2 regions of the Hafnia sp. CBA7124 genome follow, and region 1 is predicted to be linked to the other one. Evidence: predicted binding sites of a transcription regulator. Region 1 holds the regulator's gene; the other holds the start of a gene.
The links. The regulator LexA, encoded in region 1, represses DNA repair genes until DNA is damaged. The targets are predictions, from matches to a motif close to TNCTGTATGTACATACAGNA.

Region 2: uvrB (excinuclease ABC subunit UvrB) is a predicted target of LexA. The motif match lies at 2,341-2,360, and genes of this name have one in related genera.

The regions. Positions count from the first base shown of each region.
Region 1 covers NZ_AP017469.1:381,594-386,899, forward strand. The annotation lists gene dpiB (sensor histidine kinase DpiB) at 1-1,504, shown strand, start outside; gene dpiA (two-component response regulator DpiA) at 1,473-2,171, shown strand; gene lexA (transcriptional repressor LexA) at 2,336-2,944, shown strand; gene dinF (MATE family efflux transporter DinF) at 3,084-4,424, shown strand; gene CPY98_RS01775 (CsbD family protein) at 4,755-4,964, shown strand; gene zur (zinc uptake transcriptional repressor Zur) at 5,157-5,306, opposite strand, start outside.
Region 2 covers NZ_AP017469.1:3,080,316-3,085,621, reverse strand. The annotation lists gene bioD (dethiobiotin synthase) at 1-645, shown strand, start outside; gene CPY98_RS14240 (hypothetical protein) at 805-1,050, shown strand; gene CPY98_RS14235 (AlpA family transcriptional regulator) at 1,067-1,597, shown strand; gene uvrB (excinuclease ABC subunit UvrB) at 2,551-4,569, shown strand; gene CPY98_RS14225 (VF530 family DNA-binding protein) at 4,689-4,985, shown strand; gene CPY98_RS14220 (NAD(P)H-dependent oxidoreductase) at 5,054-5,306, opposite strand, start outside.

The DNA of each region.
Region 1 (5,306 bases):
CCGTGATATGGCTATGAATCAGGCCAAAATCATTGCTTCAATTGATAGTGTTGTCACGGCGGTGAAAAATAGAGATACCAAACGTCTTGCTATCATCGCCAATAAATTAGGTACCGGTTCGGATTTTGACTATGTTGTTATCGGGGATAAAAATTCTATCCGCTTATATCATCCTAATCCGGCCAAGATTGGCCTTCCAATGCAGTGGAGCAAACCCGGTGCACTGGAGCGTGGAGAAAGTTATTTCATTACCGGTAAAGGCTCTATCGGTATGGCAATGCGCGCGAAAACGCCGATTTTTGATGAGCAGGGCAAAATTATTGGCGTTGTTTCACTGGGCTATTTGGTCAGCAAAATAGATAGCTGGCGGCTAGATTTTTTACTGCCTTTAGCGGGCGTGTTTGTCCTGATTCTGATTATCTTGATGTTGCTATCGTGGATGTTTGCCTCGCATATTCGTCGGCAAATGTTAGGAATGGAACCGCGCCAAATAGCACGCGTGGTTCGCCAGCAAGATGCGCTGTTTGGCTCCGTGTATGAGGGACTTATTGCGGTCGATCCCGATGGCTTGATTACTGCGATCAACCGAAATGCGCGCAAAATGCTTGGGTTAAGCTCGCCGGGAAGACAATGGCTGGGAAAACCTATTGAAGAGGTTGTTGATCCTGCGGGCTTTTTCACGGAACAGATTGAAGAAAAGCGGCAGGATGTGATTTGCACGTTTAATGGCTTGAGCGTCATTGCTAACCGTGCGGCCATACATTTCGGCGATGAGCTATTGGGTGCCATTATTAGTTTCCGTAGCAAAGACGAAATTAGCACGCTTAACGCCCAGCTCACGCAGATAAAACAGTATGTTGAAAGCCTGCGCACGTTGCGCCATGAGCATCTTAACTGGATGTCGACGCTCAACGGACTGTTACAAATGAAAGAATATGATCGTGCGTTGGCAATGGTAAAAGGTGAGTCACAGGCGCAGCAGCAGCTGATTGATAGTTTAAGAGGTTCTTTTGACGATCGTCAGGTTGCAGGGCTGCTTTTTGGCAAAGCGCAGCGCGCTCGTGAGCTGGGGCTGACGTTTAATTTGGTTGAAGGCAGCCAGCTACGTCAGTTGCCTGAGGGTCTTGATAGCACTGAGTTTGCGGCTATCGTGGGTAATCTACTCGACAATGCTTTTGATGCTAGCCTGAAGAATTCGCAGGGTAATAAAACCGTCGAGCTGTACCTTAGCGACGAGGGCGAGGATGTGATCGTGGAAGTAGCCGATCAAGGATGTGGCGTTCCTGAGTCTTTACGTGAGGCTATTTTTGAGCAAGGGGTAAGCACCAAAACAGAAGACGCCGGTGAGCATGGCATCGGACTGTATCTGATTGCCAGCTACGTTGGCCGCTGTGGTGGTGTGATTACGTTAGAAGACAATGAACCTTGTGGAACTTTATTTTCCGTATTTATTCCGAAAGTGAAAAAGACTTATGACACAACCAATAACGATTCTGATTGTTGAAGACGAGACTCCGCTCGCAGAGATGCATGCGGAGTTTATTCGCCATTTCCACGGCTGTGGTCAGGTATGGTTGGCGGGAAATCTTGCTCAGGCCAGAATGATGATTGAGCGATTCAAACCCGATTTGATCTTGCTGGATAACTATTTGCCCGATGGCAAAGGCATCACGCTATTGCACGAATTAACTCAGGCGCGTTTCCCTGGTGGTGTGGTATTCACCACCGCGGCAAGTGATATGGATACGGTGTCAGAGGCGGTGCGGTGCGGCGTATTCGACTATTTAGTGAAGCCGATTGCCTACGAGCGCTTGGGGCAAACGCTTGAGCGCTACCATGTACGCAAGCGGATGCTTGCTAACAGCGATAGCGCCAGCCAGCGTCAGATTGATGATATGTTCAATGCCTATGCACGTGGCGAGCAGAAAGAAGAGTTGCCAGTTGGCATTGATGCGTTGACCTTAGATAAGGTGCAGAAGTTATTTGCCGATCCGGATGCGCGTCATACCGCTGAAACCGTTGCACAAGAGCTTAAGCTAAGCCGAACAACGGCACGGCGCTACTTAGAGTTTTGCGCGGGCCGCCATCTGATTATGGCTGAAATTGTGTATGGAAAAGTTGGCCGCCCACAGCGAACCTATAGAGCGCCAGAAACGGCCAAAAATGGCTGATGAATGGGCTGATTATTGATGGGTAGCTGGCTGAAAATACAAAAAACACATGCTTAATGCCGATCAGATGCGCTACGGCTCAATCTTTATGTATTTCACGGTTTCAAAATGGTCGCTACCTGTATATACTCACAGCAAAACTGTATAAACAAACAGGTGGTGGAATGAAAGCACTTACAGCCAGACAGCAGGAAGTCTACGATCTGATTCGTGACCATATTGAACAAACTGGCATGCCGCCAACCCGCGCTGAAATTGCTCAGCGCTTGGGATTCCGCTCTCCTAATGCGGCAGAAGAACATTTAAAAGCGTTGCAGCGTAAGGGCGTTATCGAGATCGTTTCCGGCGCTTCTCGTGGTATTCGTCTTTTGATGGAAGATGAAACGGGCCTGCCTTTAATTGGCCGCGTGGCAGCCGGTGAGCCCCTGTTAGCGCAAGAACATATTGAAGGCCATTATCAAGTGGATCCTGCTTTGTTTAAGCCAAATGCAGATTTCTTACTACGCGTTAACGGCATGTCGATGCGCGATATCGGCATTTTAGACGGTGATTTGCTGGCCGTGCATAAAACTCAGGATGTGCGTAATGGCCAGGTTGTGGTTGCGCGTATCGAAGATGAGGTGACGGTTAAACGTCTGAAAAAACAAGGCAATATTGTTCAGCTGTTGCCAGAAAACAGCGACTTCGAGCCTATCGTTGTTGACCTGCGTGAGCAAAACTTCACGATCGAAGGTTTAGCGGTAGGCGTTATTCGCAACGGCGACTGGATCTAAAACTTCGCCTGTTGTGTTTGACATCACACCGATAGATTAAGCCCCTTAATTGGGGCTTTTTTATGCGGCATATTTGTTCATGACTGCAGCCTCTTTGTGTTGAGATAACGGATAGCTCATCTGGAATGAATTCAAAAAAATGAAAATGCTTACACCAACCGATAAGGCGCTGTGGATCCTCGCACTACCGATGATCCTTTCGAATATCTCTGTTCCGCTATTAGGGCTAGTCGATACCGCGGTGATTGGGCACTTGGATAGCCCTGTTTATCTTGGTGGCGTAGCCGTTGGCGCGATGGCGACGTCATTCTTATTTATGCTGCTGCTGTTTTTGCGCATGAGCACGACGGGACTGACTGCGCAAGCATTCGGTGCAGGGGACAAAACGGCGCTGGCTCGTGCGTTGGTGCAGCCGATGCTCTTAGCGTTGCTGGCAGGGTTCGCTATTATTGCGCTGCGGCAGCCTTTGATTAACGGCGTGCTGCGAATTGTTGGCGGTCATGAGGATGTGCTGGAGCAGGCTCGTCTATTTATGCAGATTCGCTGGCTTGGTGCTCCTGCGACGCTGGCAAACCTTGTTATTCTTGGCTGGCTGTTAGGCGTTCAATATGCCCGTGCGCCGGTTATATTGCTGGTTGTGGGCAACGTTATTAACATCACGCTGGACCTGTGGTTTGTTGTTGGGTTGGGCTGGAAGGTGCCTGGTGCAGCAAGTGCCACGGTGATTGCCGACTATGCGACCTTTTTATTGGGGCTCGGTCTGATTTGGCACGTGATGAAACTGCGCGGTCTGCATCTGGAATATTTCCGTAATGCGTGGCGTGGGAACCTTCGCCGTCTGTTGGCGTTAAATCGCGATATCATGCTGCGTTCTTTGTTGCTGCAATTATGCTTTTCATCGCTGACGATTCTGGGTGCCAGAATGGGAAGTGAAGTGGTGGCGGTGAATGCGGTACTGATGAATTTGCTGACGTTTACCGCCTACGCGCTAGATGGTTTTGCTTATGCAGTGGAAGCCCATTCAGGGCAGGCCTATGGTGCACGCGACGGTCGTAAACTGCAGAAAATTTGGCATTCTGCCTGTCGGCAGGCGGGTATTGTGGCGGTATTTTTTGCCATGTTATATGCCGTATTTGGCCAACAAATCATCCAGATATTAACCTCGTTGCCAGAAGTACAATCGTTGGCATTACACTATCTGCCATGGCAAATTGTTTTACCACTGCTGGGCGTATGGTGTTACCTGCTGGATGGCATGTTTATCGGTGCGACGCGCGGTGCTGAAATGCGCAATAGCATGGCCGTTGCCGCTGCGGGGTATGGTTTAACACTGTTCACGCTCCCTTGGCTGGGTAATCACGGTTTATGGCTGGCTTTAGCGGTATTTTTATCGTTGCGCGGACTTTCATTATGGATTGTCTGGCGACGTCATTGGCGGGAGAGAACTTGGTTCCCTGTCAATAATGTTGAATTAAATTAGGTTGTTATAGCGTTAAGCAATGAGGGCAATGTGATAATTCCGATAGTTTTCGCATTGCCCTAAAATGGCGCGCTATTAATATTTGCTTACATTCTAACTGATAAAAATTATTCTCCGCTTATTCCCTGTTTTTTCTCTGCTTTTATGCCTTTTTGCGAAGATTTTTTATTAAATATTATCGATTATCTAGCTGAAAATATTTTTATGCTCAGTATCCGCTAGTCTTAATGGTGAACGTTAACTGATGCCTCACATCGCAATTGTGATTAATTCAATCTAGTACAGATGTGTGGGGAATATATTCCATTACATAAGTGATACGGAGTTATTATGAATAAAGATCAAGCGAGCGGTAACTGGAAGCAGTTTAAAGGCACAGTGAAAGAAAAATGGGGCAAGTTAACCGACGATGATCTTACCGTAATCGAAGGGAAACGCGATCAGCTGGTAGGTAAAATCCAGGAACGCTACGGCTATCAGAAAGAAGCCGCTGAAAAAGAAGTTAAAGCGTGGGAAGATCATAATAAATATCGTTGGTGATATTTAAACTTGCTTGCCTAAATAATCACTCTGCAAATACGCATTATAAATAAAGAACGGATACGAATATTAAAACGGGAAATACTCCATTATTGATATTCCTTTATTAATAATGTGCCACTGCTGATATTGATTGCAGATGATTAAAAAGAGAGCCGCAGATGCGGCTCTTTTTTATGCGTTATTTAAACGCTATTTTTTCTTTTTTGGTTCGGAATGATCGTGATGACATGTATCACGATTATCGCAAGACTCAATTTTCCCACAGTCTCGACATAAACCATGCGCTTCTACCACGCTATGCTGCAGTGAGAACCCCGTCAGCGCGGCGAGCTTTTCTAA
Region 2 (5,306 bases), 1.9 Mb from region 1:
ACTGAAGTGGGAAAAACGGTCGTCAGTAGTGCGCTATTGGAAGCCGCGACTCTGCGAGGAAAAGATACAGTTGGGTATAAACCCGTAGCTTCTGGCAGTGAATGGCGTGAGGGAAAACTGCGAAACACCGATGCGCTTGCTTTACAAGCGGCCTCATCAATATCCGTCAGTTACGAAGAAGTGAACCCCTATACCTTTGAAGAGCCTACGTCACCACACATTATTAGCGCTGATGAAAATCGACCTATCGAATTTGACGTGATGTCACAGGGGCTGCTGGCGTTACGCAAAAAGTCGAGTTGGACGCTGGTAGAGGGCGCTGGAGGGTGGTTCACGCCGCTTAGTGAGACCACGTCTTTTGCGCAATGGGTCATTCGAGAACAGCTGCCTGTGATACTCGTCGTGGGGGTGAAGCTAGGGTGTATTAATCACGCCTTGCTAACGGCTCAGGCCATTGAGCAATCTGGATTAAAACTGGGCGGATGGGTGGCTAACTGTGTGGTAGCGCCAGGAAAGCGCCACGCTGAATATATGGCGACGCTTAAGCAATTATTACCTGCCCCATGCTTGGGGGAAATCCCGCATATCCCGCACGCAGATGCGAAAGCGCTCGCCGCATATTTGGATCTCTCTTCCCTGAATTAATGCAATACAACGCTACGCAAAACTATTTTGCGTAGCGGATTCCAGTCTTCTGCATTCCCTCTGTATGTCTTTTTTTATCCCATGTATTTTGCGCTTTCTTAAATAGAAAAGGTTGTCACTTGACAACTTCGTGGTGTTTTTTTAAGCTGGGAGCAGAAAATGAGCAGAGCGATACATCCTAAAAAGGAAATTGAACAGGCGCTTAATTTCGTTGAGTTGAACGGCTGGCGTATTGAAGTAGGCGGTAGTCATGCGTGGGGGAAAATGTATTGTCCTTATCCCCAAGAGAAGTGCCGCTGCGGTGAGTTTTGCATTACATGCATTTGGTCTACGCCAAAGAATGCGGAAAACCATGCGCGTCAGCTTAAAAAAATCGTTGAGCATTGCGCTCATCATGCCAAGTAATGACAGAGGATAGAACATGAAGGATTATGAATTTACACTCATTTTTTCTTTGCCCGATCAGAATGATGAACCATCAAACTATCTTGAGGTATTAGGCGCTGCAGGCTGCACTGATGCCACCATCGGCGTGGGGGTGGCTGGCCGTATTGCCATGAATTTTTGTCGCACCGCCGAGGACGCCAATGAGGCGATATCCACGGCCATTCAAGATGTGCTGAGCGTGCTGCCACATGCAGTGCTGTGTGAGGCCGCACCGGATTTTGTAGGCCTAACTGATATTGCTGAGCGTTTGGGGTTTTCTCGCCAAAATATGCGCAAGTTAATGGAGCAAGGAGGGAATCATTTCCCTGCGCCTCTGCATCAGGGGAAAACGGCTATTTGGCATCTTGCCAGCGTTCTGACATGGTTAAGAGATGTTAAAAACTACACTATAGACTCCCGATTGTTAGAGCTGGCAGCGGTCAATATGCAGTGTAATTTACATCGTGCCCTCAACGAAGCTGATAGTCGTTTTCAGCGAGAGATTTCTGGCTGGTTAAGAAAATAGCGATTGAGAACACTGCAACCCAAAAAGCCATTCTCCATACAAAACATTAACAACCAAAGCGTGGGTGAATTCATTGCTTGGATCGTTTTAGGCCGATATTAATAAGAGCCGATGAAACCCCAAAAAGAGAGTAAAAAAACGCTGATAAATTCCGCACCACGGCGGTGCTCAAAAAAAACACAGTGGTGCAGGCGTAATTCATCAAGGGAATAAAAGATCAAGCACTGAATCCTCGCACGACGAAATAAGTTACCCTAGCAAGCACTTTTGTTAGTGCAAATAAGTATATCAAAAAGAAAAAATAGCTAAAAAATTAACTAAAAAAAGGACTCCGAAGTCGATTTACTGACAGATTGTCATTTTTCCGTAACTCAAGCGCCAAGCGGAGTGGTGCAAGTTATCCACTATTCCTGTGGATAACCTTGTGCATTAGGTTTAGAGAACTCATCAAAATCCAGAGCCAGCGCGGCTTTCACACGCTTTGGTTGATATGATAACTATATTTTAAAGTTGTTTATATTCAATGAGTTATTTAAAATCAAGCACTAGGTAAAGAATCGTGTTGCGCAACAAAACAGTCTTGACAAGCGCAGGCTAAAAAAGTTAATTCGCGAGCTGCATTGGGGATAAATGTCACCGGTAGGTGAAAATTGTAAAACGGATGTAATTTGGTTTTTTTGTGGGTTGCCTAAAGCGGTGATAGAGCATGGGGAAATACACAAAACGGTGCAGATAAGGTTTGAAGCTGGTTTTATATCCAGTATCATAGCAATCTTCTTCTCGCATTACCGTGAACGTGATTCTCTAGCTGTGGGGAGAAATCCCTCGCAGGATATATAGAGAGTCAGTGGCAAAATTGGGTAGGCCTTCCATAATCAATGCCGGACGATTAAGCATTCGAAAATGCCGTGGCCCTTCTAAAAGACAAATGCATTTAAGCAAGGTGTTGATTCATGAGTAAAACGTTCAAATTGCATTCTGCATTCAAGCCAGACGGCGACCAGCCTGAGGCGATTCGTCGTTTAGAGGCAGGTTTAGAAAATGGTTTGGCGCATCAAACGCTGTTAGGTGTAACGGGATCAGGTAAGACGTTTACGATTGCCAATGTGATTGCCGACCTCAACCGGCCAACTATGGTCATGGCACCCAACAAAACGTTGGCGGCACAGCTTTATGGCGAGATGAAGCAGTTTTTCCCAGAAAATGCTGTGGAATATTTTGTCTCTTACTATGACTATTACCAGCCCGAAGCCTATGTGCCGAGTTCAGATACCTTTATTGAGAAAGACTCCTCGGTAAACGAACATATTGAACAAATGCGGCTTTCAGCAACGAAAGCGCTGCTTGAGCGCAAAGATGTCATTGTTGTGGCCTCGGTTTCAGCCATTTATGGCTTGGGCGATCCTGATGCCTATTTGAAAATGATGCTGCATTTAACACGTGGCATGATTATCGATCAGCGAGCTATCTTGCGCCGTTTATCCGAACTGCAATATGCGCGCAACGATCAGGCGTTTCAGCGTGGTACCTTCCGCGTTCGCGGTGAAGTGATTGATATTTTCCCCGCCGAATCCGAGGATGAGGCATTACGCGTTGAGCTGTTTGATGAGGAAGTGGAGCGTCTATCGCTGTTCGACCCATTAACGGGCCAACTGATCCAAGAAGTTCAGCGTTTTACCGTGTATCCAAAAACGCACTACGTTACGCCGCGTGAACGCATCTTGCAGGCGATGGAAGATATTAAGGTTGATTTGGCAGAGCGGCGCAAAGTATTGCTGGCCAATAACAAGCTGCTAGAAGAGCAACGGTTGACGCAGCGTACACAGTTCGATCTCGAAATGATGAACGAGCTAGGCTATTGCTCGGGCATTGAAAACTACTCGCGCTATCTCTCTGGGCGTAAGCCGGGTGAAGCGCCGCCAACGCTGTTTGATTATCTTCCTGCCGATGGGCTGCTGGTGATCGATGAATCCCACGTCACCATACCTCAAATTGGCGGCATGTATCGCGGCGACCGAGCGCGCAAAGAGACGCTGGTGGAGTATGGATTCCGCTTGCCTTCTGCGCTTGATAACCGCCCAATGCGCTTTGAAGAGTTTGAGGCTTTGGCACCGCAAACTATTTATGTGTCTGCAACCCCAGGTAATTATGAGCTTGAAAAATCAGGCAGTGATATTGTCGATCAGGTTGTGCGTCCGACTGGTTTGCTTGATCCATTGATTGAGGTGCGTCCGGTTGCCACGCAGGTTGACGATTTACTCTCTGAAATTCGTATTCGCGAGGCGATTAATGAGCGTGTACTGGTCACTACGTTGACCAAGCGAATGGCGGAAGACTTAACTGAATACCTCGATGAACACGGTGTGCGGGTTCGCTATCTGCACTCTGATATCGATACCGTCGAACGTGTAGAGATCATCCGAGATCTTCGCCTCGGTGAATTTGATGTTCTGGTTGGTATCAACCTTCTTCGTGAAGGGCTCGATATGCCAGAGGTTTCTTTGGTCGCGATTTTAGATGCGGACAAAGAAGGCTTCCTACGTTCAGAGCGTTCGCTGATTCAGACCATTGGCCGTGCGGCACGTAACCTGAATGGTAAAGCGATTCTTTATGGCGATCGCATCACCAACTCTATGGAGAAAGCGATTGGTGAAACTGAACGTCGTCGTGCAAAACAGGAAGCGTATAACCTTGAGCATGGCATCACGCCACAGGCGCTGAATAAGAAAGTTTCCGATATTCTCCAACTGGGTGAAGCGTCGTCACGTGGTAAAGGTAAGCATGGGCGAAGCAGCAAAGCGGCTGAGTCTTCTGCGGCTTATCAAGCGCTGTCACCAAAACAGATCGAGCAGAAAATTCGCGATCTGGAAGCGCAGATGTATAAACATGCTCAAAATCTTGAGTTTGAAGAGGCCGCCAGCCTCAGGGATGATATTCAAGCGTTGCGCGATCAGTTCATTGCGATGTCTTGATACCTAAAAAGGTGCTGACGGTTCCGGCACGCCTGCGGCTTGCACTCTCAGGCCGCAGTCAGTATGGTGTGCGAAAATTTTTTAAACTCGTATTGAGTCCATTGCCGACAGGAATTTCCATGAACGCCCAAACATCTAAAGACCCTTTGCATGGCATCACGCTGGAAGCTTTGCTGACATCACTGGTGGAGCGTTATGGCTGGGCTGAGTTGGCGAAGGTTATCAGCATCAACTGCTTCAAAAGCGATCCTAGCATTAAGTCGAGTTTGAAATTTTTGCGCCGCACCCCGTGGGCTCGGCAAAAAGTGGAAGAGCTGTATATTGATTCACTGGCAGACATGCCTGCTGTCACCCAAGAAGCCAAAGCCCCAGAGACAAATCCTTGGGGTAAATGGGAAGAGAAGAAACCTTCTTAAAACCGCTTATTTAAATAAGCCGAGTTTGGTCTGTCATCCTCCAGCAGAGAGGATGACAGCGTCAAAAATCAGTCAGCGTTTTGCAATTCATGGATTCGACTCAGTAATCCATTCACACCAGTATCAATTAATTGATCCGTAATATCGTTAGCGCCCTGAATCAAATATGGGTCTAACCAATGCATGCCAACCAAATGACTCATATTGTTAAACGGTAATAAGAGGCTTTCAACAGGATAGCGGTTGTATCCCTCGGCGGTATACGCCTGCGCATTGCCTCCTGTTGAGGTCGCGATCATCAGCGATTTGCCATGTAATGCT